One region of the Paenarthrobacter sp. NPDC090520 genome, then DNA from elsewhere that is predicted to be linked to it. Evidence: predicted binding sites of a transcription regulator. Region 1 holds the regulator's gene; the other holds the start of a gene.
The links. The regulator LexA, encoded in region 1, represses DNA repair genes until DNA is damaged. The targets are predictions, from matches to a motif close to TCGAACANNTGTTCGA.
Positions count from the first base shown of each region.

Region 2: the regulator LexA is predicted to act here: its motif matches at 2,430-2,445, upstream of ACIQTZ_RS09565 (LexA family protein).

Region 1 is NZ_JBIVXM010000015.1:78,230-82,641, forward strand. Features, by position in the region: gene hflX (GTPase HflX) at 1-298, shown strand, start outside; gene ACIQTZ_RS17300 (ATP-dependent DNA helicase) at 291-2,348, shown strand; gene lexA (transcriptional repressor LexA) at 2,447-3,193, opposite strand; gene ACIQTZ_RS17310 (LysM peptidoglycan-binding domain-containing protein) at 3,544-3,903, shown strand; gene ACIQTZ_RS17315 (histidinol-phosphate transaminase) at 3,981-4,412, shown strand, end outside.
Region 2 is NZ_JBIVXM010000006.1:96,658-101,069, forward strand. Features, by position in the region: gene ACIQTZ_RS09540 (hypothetical protein) at 1-50, opposite strand, end outside; gene ACIQTZ_RS09545 (SDR family oxidoreductase) at 123-893, shown strand; gene ACIQTZ_RS09550 (dihydrofolate reductase family protein) at 934-1,527, shown strand; gene ACIQTZ_RS09555 (hypothetical protein) at 1,524-1,763, opposite strand; gene ACIQTZ_RS09560 (hypothetical protein) at 1,821-2,261, opposite strand; gene ACIQTZ_RS09565 (LexA family protein) at 2,459-2,890, shown strand; gene ACIQTZ_RS09570 (LacI family DNA-binding transcriptional regulator) at 2,881-3,897, opposite strand; gene ACIQTZ_RS09575 (sugar porter family MFS transporter) at 4,037-4,412, shown strand, end outside.

The DNA of each region.
Region 1 (4,412 bases):
GGCGGATCCGTTCGTCGTTGAGCGCCTCAGGCAGAAGGAACCGCGCCACGCCGTCGTTTCGACCCGCACGGGGGAGGGAATTGCCGAACTCCTGGAGACCATCAGCCAGTCGATCCCGCGGCCGGGCGTCCGGCTGGAGGTGCTCATTCCCTATAACCGCGGCGAGCTGATCAACAAGCTGCATAACTCCGACGCCGAAATCCTTAGCCTTGAGCACGAGGAAGACGGCACGCGCGTGGTGGCGATGGTCCGCGAGGGCCTGGCCGCCGAGCTGGAGTCGTTCGTCAGCAATGGTTGAGAAGGTGGCGGCGGAACCCGCTGCGTCGGTGGGGGAGAAGTTCACCCTCGAGCTGTTGGACAAGGCTGTTGCAGGCATGAGCGGCCAAAGCCGCACTGGCCAGCATGAAATGGCCAAGCACGTTGCCCGGGCCATCGAGTCCGGGGAACACCTGCTGGTCCAGGCGGGAACGGGAACGGGTAAGTCGTTGGCTTACCTGATCCCGTTGATCGCCCATTCCATGGACAGCAACAAGCCCACGCTGGTGTCCACCGCCACCCTGGCCCTCCAGACGCAGATCGTGGGGAGGGACCTTCCCCGCCTGCTGGAGACCATCAACCCGGCCTTGGAACGGCCAGTGAATGTGGCGCTCGTCAAGGGCCGGGCCAATTACGTGTGCCTGCAAAAGCTCGAGGGCGGGTTTCCCAGCGAAGAACCCTCCGAGGGACAGCTTTTCTCCCTTGGAGAGGACACCAGCGTGCCGCACTTCGCCGCATCGCTGGGCGGGCCGTCGTCGCAACTGGGCAAGGAAGTGGTGCGGCTGCGCGAGTGGGCGGAGAAGACCGCCACGGGCGACCGCGACGAACTGATGCCGGGTGTGACAGACCGTGCATGGCGCCAGGTTTCAGTTACCTCGATGGAATGCCTGGGGGCGCAGAAGTGTCCCTTGGCGGAGGAGTGCTTCAGCGAGCAGGCACGCGCCCGGGCGGCGGAAGCCGACGTGGTGGTCACCAACCACGCGATGCTCGCCGTGAGCGCCTTTGAGGGACTGGCAGTCCTTCCGGAGTATGACGTTGTGGTGGTGGACGAAGCCCACGAACTCCAGGACCGGGTCACGGGAGCCGTGTCCGGCCAGTTGTCCGTGGCCATGATCCATGCTGCGGCCTCAAGCGCACGCAAGCACACGGCCATCACCGTCGATGCCCTGAACGCGGCCGCGGACAGGTTGGACATGGCCCTGGTTGGTGTTCCAAGCGGCTTGGTGCCCAACGGCCTCAATGACGAACAACTTGATTGCCTGGACCAGCTCCGGGACGCCACCAGGGCCGCCCTGTCCGATTCGAAAACGGATTCGTCGAACGCCGTGGACGGTGGACGCCAGTTGGCCCGTTCGCGGCTCATGCTCATTCTGGAGCTATCGGAGCGGTTGCTGGCCGCGAAGGAAAATCGTGAAGTGGTGTGGTTCTCCAGGAACAGCACTTTCGATCCCCAGCAGGGCTACTCGCCGCCTGACGAAACAGCTCCCGCACTCATTAATATTGCTCCCCTGAGCGTGGCCGGACGCCTCCGGGAAGGGCTGTTTGCGGGCCACACGGTGGTTCTGACGTCCGCCACGCTGGCCATCGGGTCGGCGTTCGAGCCGGCCGCGGGCGGGCTGGGCCTGCTGGGGGACGGAGCTCCCAGCTGGACAGGCTTGGATGTGGGATCGCCCTTTGACTATCCGAAGCAGGGCGTCCTCTACGTGGCCAAGCACTTGCCCAAGCCCGGACGCGGCACCTCGCCCGAAGCCCTCGACGAGCTTGAGGACCTCATCCGTGCCTCCGGCGGCGGAGCGTTGTGCCTGTTTTCCTCCCGGCGGGCAGCCGAGGAGGCCGCGGATGCCATGCGGCTGCGGCTCGATGTGGACATCCTGTGCCAAGGAGAATCCACCATGGCAGCGCTGGTGAAACAGTTCGCCGACGAACCCGATACGTGCCTTTTCGGCACCATGTCGCTGTGGCAGGGGGTGGACGTGCCGGGCGGCTCGTGCCGCCTGGTGGTCATTGACAGGATCCCCTTCCCACGGCCCGATGATCCCTTGATGACGGCAAGGTCGCGTGCTGTGGCTCAGTCCGGTGGAAACGGGTTCATGGCCGTCTCGGCGACCCATGCCGCAATCCGCCTGGCGCAGGGAGCAGGCCGGTTGATCCGGTCTACGGGAGACAAGGGCGTGGTGGCGATACTCGACTCGAGGCTTTCCACCGAAAGGTACGGCGGCTTCCTGCGGGCTGCCTTGCCGCCCTTCTGGGCCACGACCGACCGGAAGACCGTCCAGGGCGCCTTGCAAAGGCTGGCCCGGAGCGGGCGATAAGACGATTCCTCAGGGGTGCCCGCCACCGCTGGCGCGGGCTCCCCTGAAGCAGTGTGTGCCGACGCGGGTCTTCGAACAGACTTTCTGGAGGCTGGCCCTTAAAGGGAGCGCAACACCGACACGACTTTGCCCATGATGGTGGCCTGATCGCCAAGGATGGGCTCGTACTGGGTGTTCTGGGGGAGGAGCCAGGTGTGGCCGTCGCGCTGCCGGAATGTTTTGACCGTGGCCTCGTCGTCCAGGAGGGCTGCCACGATATCGCCGTTGATGGCGTCGTTCTGCCGGCGGACAACAACCCAGTCGCCATCGCAGATGGCGGCATCGATCATGGAATCACCGGCGACCTTCAGCATGAAGAGTTCGCCATGGCCCACCAATTGCCGCGGGAGGGGCAGGACGTCCTCCACGGTCTGGTCGGCCAGGATCGGGCCACCGGCAGCGATGCGGCCCACCAGGGGAACCATCGCGGTGTCGCTGGCACTTGCCAGCTCGGTGACGGCGAGGCCACCGGTACTGCGCAACGTTGCGGGGGCTTCCACTCCCGGGATGGTGGCACCACCGTCAAGGGTCAGTGGCATGAGGACTTCCATGGCGCGAGGACGCTTGGGGTCCCTCCTGAGGTAGCCGAGTTTTTCCAGCTGGGACAACTGGTGGGTGACGCTCGAGAGGCTGGCCAATCCGACCGTATCCCCGATTTCGCGCATGCTGGGCGGGTAGCCGTTGTCATTGACGGAGCGCTGGATGGTCTCGAGGATCTTCTTCTGCCGGACAGTCAGGCTTTTGGGACTTTTGGTGGGCTGTTGGCTCCGCAGGGGTGCCCCGCCGCCTGTGGCCTTCGCTGCCATGTTCGCCATTGCCCTTCCGTTCCGCCCGGCGGCGTTCTGAGTGCTGCCGGGATGTGGGTCAAAAATGTCGGACCCTCCTGATGCACTGCTTTTGTGCCTGTTTCTTCCCTCAAACGTAGGCCAGGCACCAGCGTTTATCAAACATTTGTTCTAGCGAGTCTCGACACCGTTCGTTGATAAGTGCTAAAAATGTCATAGCAAGGTTCGAATATGTGTTCTAGTAATCCGGATCGAAGCCGGGATGTTCGAAGGAAGTGTTCGAATATCGCGGCGAGACCAACGAACACAAGGTATTGGCAGCAGGGTCCCGGTTCCCCGGGACCAGGCAATCGCTCAGAAGGGCTCAGCTCATGTCCGCAGTCACAACGTTCCACGAGTTCCGCAACGCGCCGGTACCCACCCGCATCCGGCTCACCCGGCGCGGGCGGATCGTTTTCTTTGGCATCCCGGCCATGTTGCTCGTGGCCGCGCTGCTCACGTTTGCGGGCTTCCTGAACTCGCCGGCCAAGGCCTCGGATTCCCCGTCGCAACTGCAACCGCCAGTCGCCGTCAGTGTCACCGTGCAGCCCGGTCAGTCCCTGTGGGGCATTGCAGGATCTGCCGCACCCGAGCGTGACCCGCGGGACGTCATCACGGAGATCATCCAGCTGAATGATCTCCGCGGCGGACGCATCACCCCCGGTCAGCAATTGTTTGTTCCTGCCAAGTAGTCCATCCGGACGGTGGCGCGAATCCTCTCCGGCGTCACAGTTACAGGGCACTCACCGGCGCACCTTAAACTGGTGGGGTGACTGACCAGCTTGAGCGACTCGACCGACTTCCCCTCCGGACCAACCTGCGTGGACTAAGCCCCTACGGCGCACCGCAGCTTGACGTTCCGATTCTGCTCAACGTCAACGAGAACACCCATGGCGTGCCCGCCGATGTCCAGGCCGCGATCACCGAAGCCGTGGCCGCAGCGGCCACCGGACTGAACCGTTACCCCGACCGCGAGTTCACTGAATTGCGGGAGGCGTTGGCGGAATTCCTGGGCCACGGCCTCAGTCCTGCGAACATCTGGGCTGCCAACGGATCCAACGAGGTTCTCCAGCAGATCCTCCAGGCTTTCGGTGGTCCCGGCCGTAAGGCCCTTGGGTTCCCTCCCACGTATTCCATGTACCCCCTCCTGGCCAGCGGCACGGACACTGAGTACGTCCGTGGTGTTCGTGGCGGGGATTTC
Region 2 (4,412 bases), on a different contig from region 1:
CCAAGCAGGATGGTCAGTTGCTCCAAGGTGGGTTCCGGTTCGCGTGCCATGGCGTCCCTCTTTTCGTGGGTATGGACAGGTTCAGCGTAGGACGCGGGACCGGCACGGCATAGGGTCGAGGCATGAATCATCCTTCTCAGGTAGCTGTGCTCACGGGAGCAGGGAGGCGTCGTTCCATCGGCGCCGCGCTGGCCACGGGCCTTGCCCGCGATGGCTGGAACCTCGTCCTCAACCACTGGAAGCCCTACGACGACCGGCTCGGCCTCGAGGCGTCACCCGACGATGCCGCCGCCATTGCCGCCGAATGCCGCGAACTGGGTGCCGCCGTCGAACTCGTCCCGGGCGACCTCAGCGATCCCGCTGTTCCCGCGGCGCTGGTTGCCGCAGGGCAGGAATTGGGTCCGGTGACCGGCCTGGTGATGTCCCACTGCGAGTCGGTGGACAGCAGTATCCTCAGTACGTCCGTGGACAGCTGGGACCGTCACTTTGCCGTGAACGCCCGCGCGACGTGGCTGCTCATCAAGGCGCTCGCCGAGCAACTGCCCACGGTGTCCGACGGTGTTGCGGGTGCGCGGATTGTGGCGTTGACCAGCGACCACACCGTCAACAACCTGCCCTACGGCGCCAGCAAAGGCGCCCTGGACCGGATCGTGACGGCGGCCGCCGTGGAACTGGCGGACAGGGGAGTGCGCGCCAACGTGATCAACCCGGGACCGATCGATACCGGCTGGATGGACGACGCCGTTCGCGGCTGGGCGGTCGGGGCGACTCCTGCCGGACGCCTGGGCACACCCGCCGACACGGCCAACCTGGTGCGGTTCCTGTTCTCCGACGCCGGCTCATGGGTCAACGGCCAGATCCTGCACAGCAACGGTGGCTTCAACGTGGCCTGAATCCGTGACCATTCCGTTGATCCGGTGGCAGGATGGGCGCATGAGCCAAGTTACCTGTGACCTCACCGTGTCCCTTGACGGCTTTGTAGCCGGTCCCGACCAGTCCATGGAGCAACCCTTGGGTGCCGGTGGCGAGACGTTGCACCGCTGGCAGTTCCAGGAGCGCGATACCAATGCTGCGGAAGTGGCCGGGATCCTCGAAGCCGGCGCGTACATCATGGGCAGGAACATGTTCGCCGGTCCTGGCGAAGGGGTATGGCCGGCCGATTGGCGTGGCTGGTGGGGTGAGGAGCCGCCGTACCATGCTCCGGTCTTCGTGCTGACCTCCCACGCCCACGAGCCCTTGGTCATGGAGGGCGGCACGACCTTCCACTTCGTGAACGACCCCATCGAATCGGTGCTGGCCCGTGCCCGCGAGGCTGCGGGCGGGAAGAACGTGGCGATTGCCGGTGGAGCGTCGACGGCCCGGCAGTTCCTGGCGGCGGGCCTCATTGACGAGCTTCGGCTCCACGTCGCTCCGGTCATCCTTGGCGGCGGCGAGCGCCTGCTGGACGGCGTGGGCGAGCTGAAGCTTGAGCCCTTGGACGTGCGGGGGACCCGGCTGGTTTCGCACCTTCGCTACAAAGTGGGCTAGGGCTTTTCCTGGTTGGCTGCTTCCTCGATCCAGTCAACGGCCTCGTCGGGAAAGCAGGATCCCTCTGTTTGCCCAGCTGCCCACCAAGGATCCGCGGCGCCCGGACCACCCGCTGCTGCGATCTCAGCGACGATGTCCGGGCGAACGGCGTCACCGTTGTTGTTGATGAGCCAATCCTGTGTAGCGGCCGTTAGCTTCGGCCACCAGTGCTCAATGGCCTTCGGGGGAGTAGTCATGGTCGGGAGTCTCCCACGCCGGGGCTGCGTGGTCGATCCCTTGTACTGGGAAGGAAGTCAGCCTCGAGCCAGGCCGCTGATGATGGTGGCCACGGCAGCGAAGGCTGCCACGAAGGCCCAGTACTGCATGGGGAGGAAGAACAGGCTGTGCCGGTTGAAGAATCCCCGTCGCGCAGTCTCGGCTTCGTACTTCCACTGTTCTTCTGCTTGGGCATGCGCCTCTTCGATGGACCGCGGTGCGGCCAGGCCGGGGAATTGATACGCTCCCACCTCTACCATCCGGTTGAGCTCCTGGGCACGCAGATTAACGGCCTTCTCATAGGCCTCCTTGGGCATGGTCTGGTTGAACCATTTGCCCAGATACCAGATCCCCGCCGCTCCGGCAGCAAACCCCACCCCTACGGCAATCAAGTTGCCGTGCGAAAGGCTGCCGGCCAAACCGCCACATACTGCAAACACCAGAATCACCAGGATTCCCCAACCTCTCCAAATAATCACTTCATTAGCGTAATTTATGGGGAGGGATGCGCTGGCCAGTCCCGCACGCCAACTCGCGGGAGAACGGCGAATCCGCCGCAAGCTTCCCAGCGCCCAGGCAGCGTTGCCCCGACCCCGGCGAGCCCGCCCGAAGGCCACAATGTCTGCCACCCGATGTACACTCAGTTATCGAACATATATTCGAATAAAGGTGTGTTGTGGGCGTGATAGTCGGCCCCCGTGTGCTAGATGCGGGCTTCTCTCTTTTGTCGGTCCTGTTGGCTCCGGTCCCGGTGGCAGCTGGGTTTCCGTCGCCCGCGCAGGACTACTTCGACGGCCGGATAGACCTCAATGAGCACCTCATCAAGGACGTCACCAGCACCTTCGTGGTGCGCGTGACCGGCCAATCCATGGAGGGTGCGGGAATCAGCGATGGCGACGAGTTGATCGTCAACCGCGCGCTGGAACCCAAGGACGGCTCCGTCGTCGTCGCTGTCCTTGATGGCGAGTTGACCATCAAGAGGCTGCGCGTCACGAAGTCCGGGGTGGTGCTCCAGGCTGATAACCCGAAGTTTCCGGACATCCGGGTGGGAGCGTTGTCGGAATTGACCATTTGGGGCGTGGCCACCACGTGCCTGCATCACATTTGAGGAGGCCGGGCTGTTGAGCGCCGGAGCACCAGTTGCGGCATGAACTTCCGGTCCGCGGGAGGTCCGTCCGGGTTGGCGAGGCGCTCCAGGGCAACCTCCCCGGCTGCCTCCCCGAGCTGTACCGCGTGCAGGTCCACCGAGGTGAGGTCGATTCCGTGCAGCCGCGCGGTGCGGGAGTTGTCGTAGCCGATCAGCGAGAGGTCCCCGGGAATGGAGATACCCCTGGCGTAGGCGGCTTCCCGTGCGCCGAGGGCCAGTTGGTCGTTGTGGCAAAAAAGAGCCGTCGGCCGGTCTGCTTGGTCCAGGATCCGGGCCGCGGCGCGTTCTCCGGAGTCCTGGGTGAAGTCGTCCGCGCATACCGTCTGCGGGACCAGGCCGGCGTCCCTCATGGTTTGCTCATAAGCGCGTCGACGCACCAGATGGCCGTCGTAGGCAAGTCCTGCCAGGTGGGTGATCCGCGTGTGCCCAAGTCCCAGGAGGTGCTCGGTGGCCACGCGGGCGCCGTACGCATCGTCCGAATAGACGCTGTCCACGCCCTCCACCGGTCGCGTCACACTCACCAGCGATACGCTTCGCGCCATCTCGTGGACGTCATGGTCCGGGTCCAGGAGGGTCGCGGCGATGATGATTCCCACCCGGGCCTCGATCAGCGACTCCAGCGCCCCGCGGTCCTCGCCGTCGGCAGATCGCGAAACGCTCAGGATCAACCTGTTGTGTTGCTGTGCCAAGGCTGTCCGGACTCCGCTGAGGATATCGGCGTAGATCTCGTTGCGGATGTCCATGAGGTAAAGCCCGACGGCGGAACGGTGCTTGCGTGCCAGATCGGCGGCTACGGCATTGGGCCGGTAACCAAGACGCCTCGCGGCTTCGAAGATCGCTTCCTTGGTTTCGCCGCTGACCCCGGGCGCTCCGCGGAAGGCGAAGGAGACGAGGGTGCGAGACACGCCGACTTCACGTGCAACGTCACTCTGCGTCGCAGCCCGGCGCTGCTGGTTCTCGGATGCCATGGGGATCATCCTGCCATGAAGACAAAACCGAACAATTAAGGTCATTTGTTAGTTTGACCTTACATTTAAGTCTTTCGCGCGTTAGTCTTGTGTCAGAGCGGGAGAGTATGACCCGCAACACACTGACAAAGGAGTCCTGATGTCTGCTACGCAAACTCAACGGGAGAGTGCCCATAACGCGGCCCTGCCCCCGTTGACCAACGGCCCGCACCGCAAGCGGTTGGGCCTGGTAGCTCTGGTCGCCACGTTCGGCGGCCTCCTCTTTGGTTACGACACGGGTGTGATCAACGGGGCACTCCGGCCAATGACGGTCGATCTCGCCCTGACGCCCCTGACGGAAGGAATCGTCACCAGTTCCCTGCTGTTCGGCGCCGCAGCCGGCGCTGTGGCCGGAGGAAGGCTTTCCGACGGGTGGGGGCGGCGGAAGACCATCATCCTCCTGGCAACGCTGTTCTTCGTCGGAACCATTGCCTGCGTCTTCGCGCCAAGTTTCGAAGTCATGGTGCTGGGCCGGA